4 regions of the Thalassobacillus sp. B23F22_16 genome follow, and region 4 is predicted to be linked to each of the others. Evidence: predicted binding sites of a transcription regulator. Region 4 holds the regulator's gene; each other region holds the start of a gene.
What was found. The regulator Rex, encoded in region 4, represses fermentation and respiration genes when NADH is low (regulators of the CRP and FNR family bind a similar motif). The targets are predictions, from matches to a motif close to TTGTGAAATATTTCACAA.
Positions count from the first base shown of each region.

Region 1: a site for Rex is predicted at 1,407-1,424, ahead of ACGTNI_RS10330 (nitrate/nitrite transporter). Genes of this name have one in related genera too.
Region 2: a site for Rex is predicted at 1,582-1,599, ahead of pflB (formate C-acetyltransferase). Genes of this name have one in related genera too.
Region 3: a site for Rex is predicted at 1,963-1,980, ahead of cydD (thiol reductant ABC exporter subunit CydD). Genes of this name have one in related genera too.

Region 1 is NZ_JBIEKD010000011.1:31,324-35,541, forward strand. Features, by position in the region: gene ACGTNI_RS10320 (amidase) at 1-253, opposite strand, end outside; gene trhO (oxygen-dependent tRNA uridine(34) hydroxylase TrhO) at 316-1,266, opposite strand; gene ACGTNI_RS10330 (nitrate/nitrite transporter) at 1,498-2,994, shown strand; gene ACGTNI_RS10335 (hemerythrin domain-containing protein) at 3,040-3,456, opposite strand; gene narI (respiratory nitrate reductase subunit gamma) at 3,471-4,181, opposite strand; gene narJ (nitrate reductase molybdenum cofactor assembly chaperone) at 4,197-4,218, opposite strand, start outside.
Region 2 is NZ_JBIEKD010000012.1:15,895-20,112, forward strand. Features, by position in the region: gene ACGTNI_RS10830 (NAD(P)/FAD-dependent oxidoreductase) at 1-36, opposite strand, end outside; gene ACGTNI_RS10835 (GyrI-like domain-containing protein) at 101-604, opposite strand; gene ACGTNI_RS10840 (phospholipase A2 family protein) at 792-1,085, shown strand; gene ACGTNI_RS10845 (hypothetical protein) at 1,131-1,352, opposite strand; gene pflB (formate C-acetyltransferase) at 1,662-3,914, shown strand; gene pflA (pyruvate formate-lyase-activating protein) at 3,951-4,218, shown strand, end outside.
Region 3 is NZ_JBIEKD010000010.1:22,340-26,557, reverse strand. Features, by position in the region: gene ACGTNI_RS09565 (IucA/IucC family C-terminal-domain containing protein) at 1-153, shown strand, start outside; gene ACGTNI_RS09560 (hydrolase) at 249-590, shown strand; gene ACGTNI_RS09555 (hypothetical protein) at 707-1,270, shown strand; gene ytkD (RNA deprotection pyrophosphohydrolase) at 1,304-1,792, shown strand; gene cydD (thiol reductant ABC exporter subunit CydD) at 2,007-3,734, shown strand; gene cydC (thiol reductant ABC exporter subunit CydC) at 3,734-4,218, shown strand, end outside.
Region 4 is NZ_JBIEKD010000035.1:10,219-14,436, forward strand. Features, by position in the region: gene ACGTNI_RS18485 (GNAT family N-acetyltransferase) at 1-402, shown strand, start outside; gene ACGTNI_RS18490 (MDR family MFS transporter) at 442-1,860, opposite strand; gene ACGTNI_RS18495 (redox-sensing transcriptional repressor Rex) at 2,048-2,707, opposite strand; gene moaC (cyclic pyranopterin monophosphate synthase MoaC) at 2,713-3,207, opposite strand; gene ACGTNI_RS18505 (ABC-F family ATP-binding cassette domain-containing protein) at 3,372-4,218, shown strand, end outside.

The DNA.
Region 1 (4,218 bases), on a different contig from region 4:
TTGTCGGATGGCCTTGGATATTATTCAAGTCCTTGATAAGAAAAGGGAGACCACCAAATAAAGAGCTATCCGGTTTATACCGTTTTGCCTGTTCGAGCGCCTCATCAAACATGGTATGCACCACTGCATTCAATTTAGGGTTGAGTTCTTCAATTCTTTCTATGTAATGCTTAGTCAATTCATAGGGGGAAATTTCTTTTTCGTCTATCAGTTGTTTCTGTGCGGTAGCATCCAGGTAAGCTATATCTGACATGGCTGAAAACCTCCTTGAAAAGTTAAGAAAAAACGTTGGCCTGAATACAGACCAACGTCGTTTTAGTTTTTGTTTGGGATTTTATCATATTTGTCGATTTGTTTTTGTTTGTCAACATCCCAGCGGTTTTCCGGGTGTTCGCGGCATTCGGTGGTGCAGGCAGCATGCTGCTCGATTTCACATTCTTCACAGCAGACATACTGACGGTTGCAGACCGGATTACTGCAGTTGATCATGCGGTCTTCTTTTTTACCACAATGTTCACATTCCGCAATAACGGTATCTTCTTCGGTATGGTTGACAGGGACAGAAATCCGCTCATCAAACACATACATTTTTCCATCAAAATAACGCCCTTTTGTTTCTGGATCTTTACTGTAAGTGGTGATGCCGCCATCGAGCTGGTAAACGTCTTCCACTCCGTTTTTCATCAGGATGCCCGTAAGCTTTTCGCAACGGATGCCTCCCGTACAATAGGTAAGGACTTTTTTATCCTTCCACTGATCTGCATTTTCAGCGATCCATTCAGGGAACTCGCGGGAAGTTTCTACTTCCGGCTGAATTGCATTGCGGAAGTGACCGATGCGGTATTCATATTCATTACGGCCATCAATGACGATCGTATCTTCATCCTGTAGCATTTCATAAAACTCTTTAGGCTTCAGACGTTTTCCTGTAAAGGTTTTTGGATCGATGTCATCATTTTCAATACTCCAATTGACAACTTCAGATTTCGCACGTACGTGCATTTTCTTGAAGGTATGTCCTTCCACTTCATCTATTTTAAAAACCATATCTTTGAATCGTTCATCAGCATGCATGTGTTCCATATATTCGTTGGTCTGTTCTACTGTTCCGGATACGGTGCCGTTGATTCCTTCAGGAGCAACAATGATCCGGCCTTTCAGACCCAGGTCTTTACAATACGTTAAATGCTCAGCGGCATATTCTTCATATTCCGGCAAGTCGACATATTGATAATACAACAATACTCGGTAGTCTTTAGTACTCATTTATTTATTCCTCCTGTTTCACATTGCAAGTGTGATAACATTTTTGTGCCACACTACATAATATCTAGTTTTAGAAAAAATTTCAACTAGATATCCTTATCAATAGAACCTTAATTTGGCATACGAAAACCGTTTTTAATTTCTGAATTTTTTGTCAAAAATGGAATTTAAAAGGATTGCTTTGTTATAATTCACTTAGAGGAAAAATATTCCGTTGGGAAGGGTGTGCGAATGAGAAAACCGGGAATTCAATTAGGATTGCAGACGTTCAGTTTATTTGCAGGCTTTATGGTATGGGTCATCATATCTTCTTTGATGCCATACATCAAAGAAGATATCGCATTAAATGCCAATCAAGTAGCATTAGCTACAGCTATTCCAGTCATCCTTGGCTCCTTACTTCGGGTACCGCTTGGCTACTGGGCGAATAAGTTCGGAGCCAGAGTGATATTCATCATCAGTTTCATCATTTTATTGCTGCCGGTCTTTTACTTGAGTATTGCTGATTCATTCCTGGATCTCGTGATTGGCGGTCTTTTGCTTGGTCTGGGTGGGGCGGTGTTCTCGATTGGTGTTACGTCACTTCCGAAATACTATGAGAAAAAGCGCCATGGCTTTGTGAATGGTGTCTATGGTGTAGGGAACGTTGGTACTGCCGTCACCTCTTTTGCCGCGCCTTTTCTGGCTGCCCAAATCGGGTGGCAAAGCACTATCCGTCTTTATTTAGGATTACTTCTGTTTTTCATTCTACTTAACTTTATGGTTGGAGATCGTCATGAAAAGAAAGTGCAGGCTCCGATCATTCCTCAGATTAAATCAGTCATCGATAATGAAAAAATGTGGTTTCTCAGCTTATTTTATTTTATCACCTTTGGTTCTTTTGTGGCGTTCACCATCTACCTTCCAAACTTCTTAGTATCGAACTTCGGCCTGACAAGTGGAGATGCAGGGCTTAGAACAGCAGGGTTCATCGCGCTGGCAACTTTTTTACGGCCGGTAGGGGGATGGTTCGGAGATAAATTCAATTCATTCATCTTATTGATGGCAGTATTCGCCGGATTGACGCTGGCTGGCGTGGTGCTGTCTTTTTCCCCAACCATCGAGCTTTACACAGTCGGTGTATTAAGTGTGGCCGTGTGCGCCGGTATTGGGAACGGACTTGTGTTCAAACTGGTGCCATTTTATTTTTCCAAACAGGCGGGGGTTGTCAACGGAGTTGTTTCCGCTATCGGCGGACTTGGCGGCTTCTTTCCACCTCTCGTCCTAAGTGCTGTGTATGGGTTGACCGGCCATTATGCCATTGGCTTTATGGCATTGTCACAATTCGCCCTCGCAAGTCTGATTATCGTAATCTGGATGTATTTTACAGACAAACTGCAGATGAGTCACGCTGCTATGAAAAATACAGTAGAAGGTATCATGATTACCGATCAGGATGGGGTGATACAATACGTCAATCCGGCGTTTACGGAAACTACCGGGTTTGAAGAAGACCAGGCGATTGGTAACACACCAAAAATCCTCAAATCAGGAAAACATGATGAAAAGTTTTATCGTGATATGTGGCAGGAGATAGAACAGGAAGGTTATTGGAAAGGGGAGATATGGAATAAACGGAAGAATGGTGAGATGTTCCTGGAATGGCTGACGATTAGCCCCATCCGGAATAAAAATGAACCCGTTACCGGCTACGTTGCAATGTTTTCAGAAATCACACCGGAGGAATAACGTGGAACCAATAAAACGGGATGCCTCAAGCGGCATCCCGTTATTTTAAAGATTAAGCAAGTAGTGTTCTTCATCGCGGCTATGATGCCAGTTTACGACAAGCAGGCTGTCGTACATCATAAGACGTTCCTCGGCTTGCTGATCAGCCGATAGGCTTTCCTCGATACGAGCTAGTATTTTTCTTAATAAATCGTGATCCCTGGTCAACTGCGTGATGGTGTCAGCCATATCAGGATAGGCCTGTTTGATATCCTGGTATAGTCCTTCTTCTTCCGATGTCGCATGGGAGATAATATGATCACGCCAATGTTCAATCAAAATCAATTCCGCCTGCTTTGCTTCTTCCAAACGCTCCTCGCGATATAAACGCTTTAATACGTCTGTCATATCCTTCACTTGCCCATAAGCCGCTTCATGAATTGAGCGGTGGGCGTCCAGCTGACGAAGTGCAGGTCCTGACATCTTCATCTTCCTTTCTATTGTGCTTTCTTGTTTGTTTGTTTCGGGTTGGCACGCCGGTAAATGATATATCTCCGTTTGATAAATTCCAATGGCAGGCTCCATACATGGACGAGCCGTGTGAACGGCCATACGGCAAATAAAGTGAAGGCGGCAAACACATGAGCCTGGAAGCCCCAAGGAGCAGTAGCCAGCATTTCAGGCATCGGCCGGAATGTTAAAATTCCCCGGAACCAGGGCCCGATTGTATCACGGTAATCGAATTCTCCTCCTGTAGCCGTATACCAGGCCGTATTGGTAAAACCAACGACCGTGACGATTCCAATCAGCAGAAGCACCCACAAATCCTTGCGTGATCCATTAGTGCTGACGCGCTTATTGCGCAGCCTTCTAATCGTAAGCAGCGCACCGCCGATGACCATCGCTGCACCGGCCGCTCCACCAAACCAGACAGCTCCGAAATGATACATTTCTTCCGTGACCCCGATCATCGGGTAAAAGCCTTGAGGTACGAGAATTCCGCCAACATGGCCGAAAAATACTAAGATTACCCCATAATGAAATAGAATACTTCCCCATTTCAGGAGGGGATCGGTTTTTAAAAACTGACTGGATTGAGCGGACCATCCGAACTGATCATGGTTGTACCGATAAATATGGCCAACGACAAAAATCGTTAAGGTAATGTATGGATAGGCTACCCATAGTAAAAAATCGACTGGCGTCAACTGATATCAATCCCTTCATACCGTTTTGGCTTCGCGA
Region 2 (4,218 bases), on a different contig from region 4:
AAGGATCCCTGCCCCGACGACAATATAGGATTGCATGTGAAACACCTTTTCTTTGTTGTGTCTTATCATCTAGCTATTCTACAAGACATGGCTTAGAGACTCAATCTTTAGCAGACATTCTCTTTACCGGCAGATAAAGCGTGAATTTCGTGTTGGCACCTGTATAAGGCTCATAGCGTTCAAAGCCATATCCGCTTATTTGTTCATATCCATTTTCATTAATCCATTTGTGCAAAAAGGGGTAAGGGTCATAATTGTGTTCGTCAGGATCATAATCCAAGGCAGCGTAGTCTTGTTCATCAAACGTTCGGGACACCATGCCTGAAGGTAGGTTATCATGCCCGTCCACTTCAACTGCAGCGATCCATGTGAATGGCTCGGTGTCCGTATTCCAGTCTTCAGGATCGATAAATACCCCATAAGATACCGGCGCATTCAGACGATTTTCAATGGTGATCATTTGTTTCGTATGGAATTCTTCCATAAGTCTCGGAATCTTCACGTCCTTCTCGACCATCGTCGTTTCACAAGCTGCTCCCATTACCTTAAAACTTTCCAATTTGACTATTTTCGGCTCTGTCAATGTCTTTATTTTACCGCCCATGTCGAATCTCCTCCTTTTTTAAAGAAGTTCTAGACGGAGACCACAATTCCTTCCAGCTAATGTAAAATCATTCTTATTACTTATGAAAATGAAACATTCGCCCTGCGCCACTTTTTCTAGGCGGATGCTCTCCCCTTCTTCCGCACTTGCACATATCCTAATTAAAATGACGATAGGAGGAAAAGAAATGTATGAACACCCGGAAGCTCATCTGATGGAAAGAGGTTTCTGTATCTTTCCTGGCTATAAATGGTGCGGACCGGGTTGCAGCGGCCCTGGCGCACCAGTGAATGGGGTGGATATGTGCTGTATGTATCATGATATTTGTTACCAGCAGTATGGTCCTTCGTGCTACTGCGACCGCGCTTTCATGGAGTGCCTCCGAACCAGAATCAACCCTTATACTTTAGAAGGAAGGCATGCACGAACGATTTATAACTATATGAAATTCCAACAGCTGTTCACCTGTACGCTTGGATAAAAAAAGAGTAAAACGACTTCTTCCTGGTCGCTTTACTCTTTTTCATTACTTAATGATTGGATCTTTTTGTTCTGCCCGCTGTTTATTAATCGCTTCACGGACATGATATAGCTCAGCGAAAATCGCCGTTAGTAAAATAGTAATGATACTTAGGAAAGTCGAATAAACACCGAGCTGTACATCTCCAATCAATAGCCCAATCATCAATCCGACAAATACGCCAATTCCCACATAAAGTAATATTTTTTGAAAAGTCACCGAGTACATCCTATCTCTCCTTCTCTGTCTACAATTCTACTTCTATTTTTCCATACCCTCTCAACTGGGGTTTTAACACTTAGAGCTTCCCTGTTATAAGGAGGGTGTGCATATTCCCATGGAATTATGAGTTTATTAGCCAAAAGCGGGATTTATTGGCGGATTTCAGGATATGTTGGCTATTTATCAATTTTATTTGCCAGCTCTAGCCACTGGAAAAAGTTCACACAATATCCAAATGTGAAATGATTCACAAACATATTTTTCATTTACAATAATTACATAAAGCGGTAGCTAAAAGGAAAGGAAGCGATTAGGATGACAACTTTAACAGCTCTTCCACAAGCATGGAGAACTTTTATAGATGGAAAATGGCGAGACGAAATTGATGTCCGGGATTTTATTATTCATAACTATTCCCTTTACACAGGAGATGAGGCATTCCTCGCCGGACCTACCGATGATACCACAAGGTTATGGAAGCAAGTAATAGAACTGACTGAGGAAGAACGCGAACGTGGCGGCGTGTGGGATATGGATACAAAAATCCCATCTTCCATTACCTCGCACCGTCCAGGATATCTGAATAAGAACCTTGAGAAGGTAGTTGGAGTTCAGACAGACTCCCCTTTCAAAAGATCGATGCAGCCATACGGCGGTATCCGAATGGCAAAGCAATCCTGCGAGTCTTACGGTTATACACTCGATGAAGATACCGAAAGAATTTTTACCGATTACCGGAAAACACATAACCAGGGCGTCTTTGATGTTTATACACCTGAAATGAAATTGGCGAGAAAAGTAGGAATTATCACAGGACTTCCTGATGCTTATGGCCGCGGCCGTATTATCGGTGACTACCGGAGGGTCCCCCTTTATGGAGTGGATTTCCTTATTGAAAAGAAACAGCAGGACTATCATCAGCTTGGGGCAGATGGAGTTATGTCTGAAGAAGTGTTGCGCGATCGGGAAGAGCATGCCGAACAAATCCGCGCCCTTCATGAATTAAAAGAAATGGCAGCAAGCTACGGTTTTGACATTTCCCGCCCTGCCGTCAATGCACGCGAAGCATTTCAATGGCTGTATTTCGCTTATTTAGCGGCAATCAAAGAACAGAACGGCGCTGCGATGAGTCTTGGACGGGTATCTACTTTCCTGGATATTTATATCGAACGGGATATAAAGGAAGGTGCGTTGACCGAACAAGAGGCGCAAGAATTAATCGATCATTTTGTCATGAAGCTGCGGCTAGTTAAATTCGCACGTACACCAGAATACAACGAACTCTTCAGCGGAGATCCTACCTGGGTAACAGAATCTATCGGCGGTCTGACTGTCCATGGAGACCCAATGGTTACCAAGAGTTCCTTCCGATTTTTGCATACGTTGACCAACCTGGGACCTGCACCTGAACCTAACTTGACAGTTCTCTGGTCTGAAAAGCTCCCGGAAATCTTTAAGCAATACTGCGCGAAGGTTTCGATTAAATCCAGCTCCATTCAATATGAAAATGATGACATTATGCGGAAGCACTATGGTGATGATTATGGAATTGCCTGCTGTGTCAGCGCGATGGAAGTCGGGAAGCAGATGCAATTCTTCGGTGCCCGTGTCAATTTGGCCAAAGCGCTGCTTTACGCTATAAACGGCGGAGTAGATGAAGTCATGCATGTTCAGATGACCCCTCCTTTCCGTCCTGTCACAGCTGATATTCTGGAGTACGAGGAAGTACGCGAAAAATACGATCAAGTCCTGGATTGGCTTGCTAACTTATATATGAATACGCTGAACGCCATCCACTACATGCATGATAAATATGCCTATGAACGAATCGAAATGGCCCTCCATGATCCAAAAATACTGCGGACTATGGCTGGGGGAATAGCCGGATTGAGTGTCGTGGCTGATAGCTTAAGTGCAATCAAGCACGCAAAAGTCCATGTCATCCGCGATCAAAATGGCCTGGCCGTCGACTATGAAGTCGTCGGTAATTATCCGAAGTATGGCAATAACGACAAACGCGTCGATGATATTGCCGTAGATATCGTCAAAACCTTTATGAACAAGTTCAAACAGCACAAAGCCTATCGCGGTGCAACACCGACTATCTCCATTTTAACCATTACATCCAATGTGGTTTACGGAAAGAAAACAGGCAGCACACCGGACGGCCGTAAAGCAGGTACACCTTTTGCACCGGGAGCAAACCCACTTCATGGACGAGATGAATCAGGAGCGCTCGCATCCTTGAACAGTGTCGCAAAAATACCTTATGAATATGCGCTGGATGGTATTTCTAACACGTTCAGTTTTGTACCAAAAGCACTCGGACGCACCTTGAATGACCGTGTCGACAACCTGGTTTCCATCCTGGATGGCTATGCCATAAAGGAAGGACACCATTTGAACATCAATGTTTTCGAGCGGGAAACGTTGATGGACGCGATGGAACATCCAGAAAAATATCCACAGCTGACGATCCGTGTTTCCGGCTATGCCGTCAACTTCATCAAACTGACCCGGGAACAACAGTTAGACGTTATCAATCGTACATTCCATGAAAAAATATAGTTCTTTATCGTTTAGCATAATCAGGGAGGTATTTTTATGAACGGTCGTATACACTCAATCGAAACTTGCGGAACAGTTGACGGGCCCGGACTCCGATACGTTATCTTTACCCAGGGATGCCTGCTCAGATGCCAGTTTTGCCATAATCCTGACACCTGGAACCGAACCGGAGGGACGGAGAAATCAGTCGAAGAAATTATTGAAGATATCAAGGAATACCTCCCTTATATCAAAGCAAAAGGTGGTATAACCGTAAGTGGCGGTGAGCCGTTGCTGCAAATTGATTTTTTGACGGAACTCTTCC
Region 3 (4,218 bases), on a different contig from region 4:
GGCTCCAGTTTTGGAGAAGAGAAGAACCCGTTCCATTATTTCAGCTATCAGCCAAAGTTGCCAAACGGAGCTCGGGAAAGGAAATGCTGCTGTTTAAGCTATAAATTGCATGATGACAGTGGATATTGCAAAGTTTGTCCCCATCGTTGCTGATGCAGCGTTTTTCATTTCATTAGCTTATAAGCAGAAAAATCATGATAATTCTCCTCTAGTTTGTAAAAACTATTGGTAAGATGAGGAGGGCTATCATGGAAAGAAACAAATATTACGTAAATATTGGTTCCCAGGAAATTTCAGTCAACCATGATGGGAATAACGATATTTTCACAATTTACGCGACTGAAGAAGAAGTAGTGGAACTTCGCGCCTTTTTTGATGAAATACACAACGCAGATGAGCGTACTTTCTGGAGGGCTCATATTCCCTTTCGTCACTACCATAATGATGAATCCAATGCCGAATTTGATGATGGCATAAGGATGGTATTCCGCAGGGTATATGAGTTAGGAGACGAAAAGACAAAAGAGCATATCGGAAGTATGGGAATTCTTGAGAATCAGGATTCTACCGAAGGCCGTAGACATTTATAATGTTTACGGTTTTTTCGATTTTTATTTTCTAATCTCTTCTGGCAAAAAGGGTTTATGGAAGATTTGGAACAGGAATACTGATTATATAAAACAAGGACATCAAGGGGTGGACAACAATGAGAAAAACTTCAACAGCGAAATGGGCCAAAACGATTGTGATAGCTGTTCCGTTAGCGCTTTTTGTTCAGACCGGAGTATCCCTGAATGCAGAAGAACCTAAACAAGTTAATATGCACCAGGAATCCGTAACGGACCCGGAAGAAAAAAAGGCCTCCAGCGCGGAGAGTGAAAATAAAGAGAGCCTTGATAAAGCGACGATTGAAGAACGAACGGACCAGTTTATGGAACAGTTGGTTCAGAAGACAGACGAAAATTATAAAGTTTTAAATTATGACAGCAAAGCAGCATTGCTGGAAGGGTTCGAGCCGATAGCGACAAGGAAGGCCGCAAAAGAATATGTTGATTTTTATTATAAAGAAAAGCAATCAGGTCTTTATATTCTTCCTACAGAAACGCCGCCTTGGTTTGTAAATGGCCAACCTTATGATACCATCGATATAGATAAGAACCATAAGAAGGTCATCCAAAAGAATAAGAATGAACTTTACGGTGACTATACAATTGCCATTACCTTTATATATGACGGAAAGTGGCGGATTCAGGAGATAGAACATAAGTAGTTAACGAAGCAGTCAAAGGCAGTTGAAGCGGCGATGAAGACATTTTATGATTACTATAACAACGAAGTGAAATTATCATTTGATAATCATCCTTTTTCCAAAAGCCCTAAGCATGTGTGGGTGATATGCAGATACAAAGATAAATGGCTGCTCACCCAGCATAAGGATCGGGGTATTGAATTTCCAGGGGGGAAAGTCGAAGCAGGTGAAACAGCAGACGAAGCAGCCTTTCGGGAAGTAAAAGAAGAGACAGGTGCAGATATTAAAGAATTGCTATACCTTGGGCAATATCATGTGGATGGCAAAGGGGGGACGATTATAAAAAATATCTATTTCGCAAGAATCGAATCCATCGAAAAACAGGAGCATTATTTTGAAACAGAAGGCCCTGTACTTTTTGATTCTTTGCCAGCAAACATTAAAAAGAATAAGCGTTTCAGTTTTATGATGAAAGATGGAGTTTTACCCAGTAGTTTACAATACATCGAAAAAATGCAATTACTACAAGAAAAAGACACATAATAACCTTAAGAGGACAAAAAAGCTTAGAGTACCCAAGTGGCTCTAAGCTTTACTTATGTAAACTAAAGAAGGCGATCCCCTTCCTGGCTGTAAATAACGTAAGCAGGCAACGTTTTTTTATATTAAGTCTTTTGAATTTATTTGAACAGGCGATTTGATATATAATAAATATGTGAAAATATTCACGATATCCTTACGGGAGACTGAAATACTTATGACTGACTTAAAAGCTATTGCAAAGCAACAAAAAATAGAACGAGTAATGCTGGCCATTATCGCTGTACTGACAGGGACTATGGTTATAGGACAGGCCTATCTGTTTGTTTCTGTGGTCGATAGCATTTTTTTGCAGGGGCTATCATTCTCTGATGTGCTGCCGAGTTTAGCCGGCTTGTTAGTAGTAATGATTGTAAGGGCTGCGTTAACGTACTGGAGTGGCCGGACTGGGGTTAAAATGGCTGCTAAAGTAAAAGCTGATTTTCGCAGGTCTTTATTACGGAAATTTACCAGAAACCCGATACAGGCTTCATTTAAAGGACAATCAGGGCAGAAAGTCAGTGTGATGCTGGATGCAGTGGATGAAATAGATAGCTATTTCAGTCAATATGTGCCGCAAGTGATCCAGAGTTCCATTGTTCCATTGATGATCATCGGAACAGCGTTTTATTTCCATACACCAACTGGAGTCATTATGTTGATTACTGCTCCCTTTATACCGGTTTTTATGGCTATCATTGGCATGAAAACGAAGGATAAATCTGAAGAAAAAATGAAAGAAATGGCGGCATTCTCAGGAAAATTTCTGGATATATTACAAGGTTTGACAACACTTAAATTATTTGGAGAGGCTGGACGGCAACAGGAAAAAATAAGAACAAGCAGTATCAGATTCAGGGATGCCACCATGGAAGTGCTGAAGCTGGCTTTCGTTTCTTCATTGACCTTAGAATTCATTTCCATGTTGAGTATTGGGATTATCGCTCTTGAGGTAGGGCTGCGTTTGATTGTATTTGAAAACATCAGTTTCTTTACAGCTTTCTTTGTGCTTGTGCTTGCCCCTGAATTTTATACGGCACTTAAAGATTTAGGTAGTGCTTTCCATACTGGACGAGGAAGTATGGGAGCGGCCGACAAGATAACAAAGGAATTAGAAGAAAAAGAAAACACAGTAGAGTGGGGAGAACAAGATTTTTCAATGAGTGAACCACCTTCTATTAGCTTGAAGGATATTAGTTTTCGGTATCAGGAGAATGGTTTTTCTCTGGAGGATATCACTGTTGAGCTTCCCGCTAATCAACAAATAGCGGTCGTAGGTAGAAGCGGTTCAGGAAAGACAACACTACTTTATTTGATAGCCGGATTGATCCCTCCTGAAAAAGGAAGAATAAAAGTAGAGGATAAGCACCTATATGATTACGTGGAAGCGGCATGGTTTCAGCAATTAAGTTATATATCACAACACCCCTATTTATTTGCAGGTACAATTGCAGATAATATCGCTATTGGTGTCGAAAAAGAGGTTACAAGAACAGACGTGGAGAGGGCTGCGGAACAAGCAGGAATTTCAGGGCTTCTCCACTCTCTTGAACAAGGATTGGATACTGCAATCGGTGAAGCGGGCCGGGGACTTTCTGGCGGGGAGATGCAAAGGGTTGCACTTGCTCGCGCTTTTTTGAAAAACCCTTCGATCATTTTGTTTGATGAACCTACAACAGGGCTGGATTTGGAGACAGAGCGTATATTACAGCACTCCATCGAAGAACTTGCTAAGAATTCTACGGTTATTACAGTCGCACACCGGCTTCATACAATTAAAAACGCGGATAAAATTCTTTTCCTGGATAAAGGTAGATTGATTGCTCAAGGATCTCACCAGGAATTACTGATTAATACACCTGCCTATCGTGAGATGGTGACAGCACAACAAGGGGGTGGAGCGTAATGATTCACTTGAAATATGTTCTAAAGGAAATAGTGACGGAAAAAAAAGATATTTTCCTGTCTGTTCTTTTCGGATATCTCGCCGGCATGACAGCGATTGTGCTGTTTGGGGCAAGCGGGTACTTAGTCTCGAAAGCGGCATTGGCTCCGCCATTATATACACTCGCATTTTTGATAGCAGGTGTGAAACTGATGGGTTTTTTTCGAGCCCTGAGTCGCTATGGCGAGCGTTATTTTTCCCATCGTGCCACCTTTACCATGCTTAGTAATATCCGTGCCTCTTTTTTTCAGAAACTTGAACCCTTGGCTCCCCGTATATTTCAAAAGTATCGAAGTGGGGATTTACTTGCACGGATTGTCGGAGATGTGGAAAGCCTGCAAAACTTTTTTTTACGCGTGCTTTATCCCCCGATCCTATTAATTTTGGTATTTTTAAGCACAATATTTTTTGTGGTTTTCTATTCGTGGTGGATTGCTTTTCTTTT
Region 4 (4,218 bases):
ATGGACCAGTTGGAGTCATGGCTCCAAGAGTCCAATGAGTCTAACAACCAATACACCTTTTCGATTCGGAATGAAAGCAATGAATTTGTCGGATATGTGGAATTAGAAAGCATCTTATGGATTCATCGAAACGGCTGGGTCAGCATTGCCATCGGCGATGAAGAATATCAGGGAAAAGGTTACGGCATGGAGGCGATGCAATTACTGATCGATTTCGCCTTTTATGAATGCAACCTCCACCGTCTTCAGTTGACGGTATTTTCCTATAACCAGCCTGCCATCTCCATGTACGAAAAACTCGGCTTCAAAAAAGAAGGCACCCACCGGGAATTCCTCCTTCGCGACGGACAAGCATTCGATATGCACCTGTATGGACTGCTAGACTATGAATGGATAAAGTAAAAAACGCCTCTGCTCAGCTCTTTAAGCTGAGTCGAGGCGTTAATTGTTTTCCTGGCTTTCCTTTTTATCACTTTCCACACCCTTTAAGATGAAAGAAAATGGAATCGCAATGATCAATATGACTGCGGATACGAGAAAAGCCTCATTAAGTGTCTGCAAGGTTGCTGCCTGCATATCCAAATCGGGCGAGGTCGCAATCGCTGCACGTCTTACTTCATAATAAATGGAGAAGAAAACGATCCCTAACGAAGATGATATCTGCCGTAAGATATTGTTCATCGCAGAACCCTGTGCTACGAGATGTTCCGGGATTGCGTTCATACCGGATGTCGTGGCGGGCATGTTCCCCATCCCCATTCCAAGACCTCGGATCGTATTCAATACTAATATCCACCAATATGGCGTATCAAGGCTCAGAAAACTTAACCCCAGGGTTGCTACTGCCATGATGGCAAGGCCGGGAGGAACGACGAACTTCGGCCCTTTTTTATCAAGCAGCCTTCCACCAATCGACATGAATAATCCACTGGCCGCTGCAGCCGGCAGAAACAGAAGGCCTGTTTTGATCTCCCCTAACCCATAGACATTCTGAATCAATAATGGCAATAAGAAAATACCGGAGAAAAGACCGATCGAGGCCGCTGATGTAACAAGAATCGATACCGAATACGTTGGCACCTTGAATACAGATAGGTTCAATAACGGCTGTTCCTGGCGGTTTTCATAAAAAACGAAAGCCACTAACGCCAGGATACCTCCGATGATTAGTACCATACTCACAGGAGACAGCAGTAATTCCAGCGTCCTCCCTCTTCCAAGTGCATAAAGGATGGCACCAATCCCCGTAGTGACGATCACAAAGCCGCCTGCATCGAATTTCAGATCCGGCTTTGTCTCGGTCGGTTTCAAATACTTGCTCGATAACAATATGCCAAGCAAGCCGAACGGTATGTTGAATAAAAACAGCCACTGCCAGGCGAAGAACTCGATGATAACCCCGCCGATCGTCGGACCGATGGCTGGAGCGACCATGACAGAGATTCCGTAGATACCGACAGCCAGCCCCCGTTCATCCCTAGGAAAAGCATTGAAAATCAGTGCCATCGCTATCGGCATCATTAGACCGCCTGCCATCCCCTGAATTGCCTGGGCGACGATAATCATGCCTAACGACGGAGCGAGCGAACCGGCAATCGACCCGATAATGAAGACACTGAGGCCAATCAAATATACTTTCTTCTTGCCGAACCGGTCTCCAAAATACCCCGTAAGAGGCATTGTCATCCCCATGGAAACCATAAAAATTGTCAGCATCCAGCCGACATCTACCGCATTAGCATCAAAAATTTCCATGAATCGGGGAAGCGTCGGATTCAGCATGCTGTTATTCAATATGACCGTGAAAGTTCCAAATAAAACGGAAACGACAACCAGCCATTTTGATGGCAACTTGCCCATACAGCTCCCCTCCAGTTAATTTATTTCGAAACACGAACTATCATCTACTATACCATAGTAACCCAGCCACTTCTCTCATCTTGCCTTCCATGATATACACCTTCCGTGTAATATCTAAACTTGAAACCAAAGGAAAACGGTAAAACTCCTGTGTAACCAAAAAAGGACGACCGTGGTGGTCATCCTTTTATTCTTCTTGTTCCTCGCCCGCTTCAAGCGGATAGTGTTTCAGGAAATACACCAGCGCTTGAAGTTCGATCGACAAATCGATATGGTGGACCCGGATATGTTCCGGCACCGTGATTCTTGCTGGTGTGAAATTCAAAATCCCGGAAACACCAGAGTGGACAAGCCGGTCCGTAATACCCTGGGCTGCTGCAGACGGAACGGTAAGTATCGCTGCAGTGATATCGCCTTTTACCATATCTTCGAGTTCATCGATATGCTTCACAGGCACTCCGCCGATTTCTGTTCCTACTTTATCCGCATTAGAGTCGAATGCGTACTCAATTTTAGTATTATTGTTCTTCATGAAATTATAATGTAAAAACGCGGTACCTAGATTACCGACACCAATCAAGGCAACTTTTGTGATTTCATCCTGATCAAGCGTTTTTCGGAAAAAGGAAAGCAAGTATTCAACGTTATAGCCATAACCTTTTTTACCAAGGGCTCCAAAATAAGAAAAGTCGCGGCGGATGGTAGCAGAATCAACTTTGACCGCATCACTGAGCTCTTTGGAGGATACACGCTGTTTCCCCTGGCTGTGCAGATTATTGATGAATCGAAAATATAATGGCAGCCGCTTCGCTGTCGCTTGTGGTATTTTATGTTGCTCGATATCCATATCTTTCACTCCTTGCTTTCTCTATAGAAGTCCCCGCTTTTCCCGCCTGTTTTCTCCATCAAATAGGTAGGTCCTATGACCATTCCTTTATCAACGGCTTTGCACATATCATAAACGGTAAGCGCAGTCGCTGAAGCTGCCGTGAGCGCTTCCATTTCTACACCGGTGCTTCCCTTCGTTTTGACTGAAGCATCAATCATCAAATGGTAGGTATCTTCCCCTTCTTGCTTCCATTCGAAATTGACGTCGACACCCTTCAGCTGTAATGGGTGGCACATCGGTATCCAGTCGGGTGTCTTTTTAGCTGCCATGATTCCGGCAACCTGAGCAACCGACAGCACGTCACCTTTGGAGATTTCTTTATTGGTGATCTTCTTATATATTTCATGGTTTACCTGGACACTGGATACAGCAGTCGCTGTTCGCGTGGTGACATCCTTTTCCGAGATATCGACCATTCGTGCCCTTCCCTGCTCATTGAAATGAGTGAACTCTGTCAAAGTAAAGCCTCCCTTGAAGCAGAAATTCTATTATGTGTATTTACATTACTTGTATTTTACCAAAAATGCAAAAGATAGTCGTTAAGTTTTTCACAATCTGCCATCATGCTTCTTGCCTGCCAGCTTTGATGTAAGATACACTTGACTCATTGAGGTGAACAAACATGATTCTGATGCAGATGAACCAGATTGAAAAACGATTCGGTGCTGAACTCATTCTATCGAATATTAAAATAGAAGTACAAACGAATGACCGGATTGCCATTGTCGGTCGTAACGGCGCAGGTAAGTCCACCCTGCTAAAAATCATGGCGGGAGAGATGGCTCATGATGGCGGGGAAAAGTTTCAGCCAAAGGACGTTTCCATTGGCTACCTGGCCCAGAATACCGGACTTGAATCCGACCGTACGATTTGGGATGAGATGGAGAAAGTCTTCAGCCATCTGAAGAAACTAGAAAGCGAGCTTCGTTCCATGGAAAGCCGGATGGCGGACCCCGACCTGATGGCAAACGAAAAAGAATACCAGCAACTATTGAAGGAATACGACAGTAAGCAGGAAACATTCAAAATGGAAGGCGGCTATCATTATGAAGCCGATATAAAAGCCGTACTGAACGGTCTTAACTTCCATGATTTCGATCTGGCTACCCCGATCAATACGTTGAGTGGCGGTCAAAAAACGCGGCTCTCGCTTGGGAAACTGTTGCTTTCCAAACCGGATGTCCTGATTCTGGACGAGCCGACCAACCATCTGGACATTGATACGCTCAGTTGGCTGGAAAATTACCTTCAGGGCTATCAGGGTGCAGTCGTCATCGTATCCCACGATCGGTACTTCCTCGATAAAATCGTGAAGACCGTGTATGAAATCGCCTTTCAATCTTCCAAGAAATATCACGGAAACTATAGTGATTATTTGAAAAAGAAAGAAGCCGATTTCGAGCTGGAAATGAAGCAGTACGAAAAGCAGCAGGCAGAAATTAAACGGATGGAGGAATTCATCCAGAAAA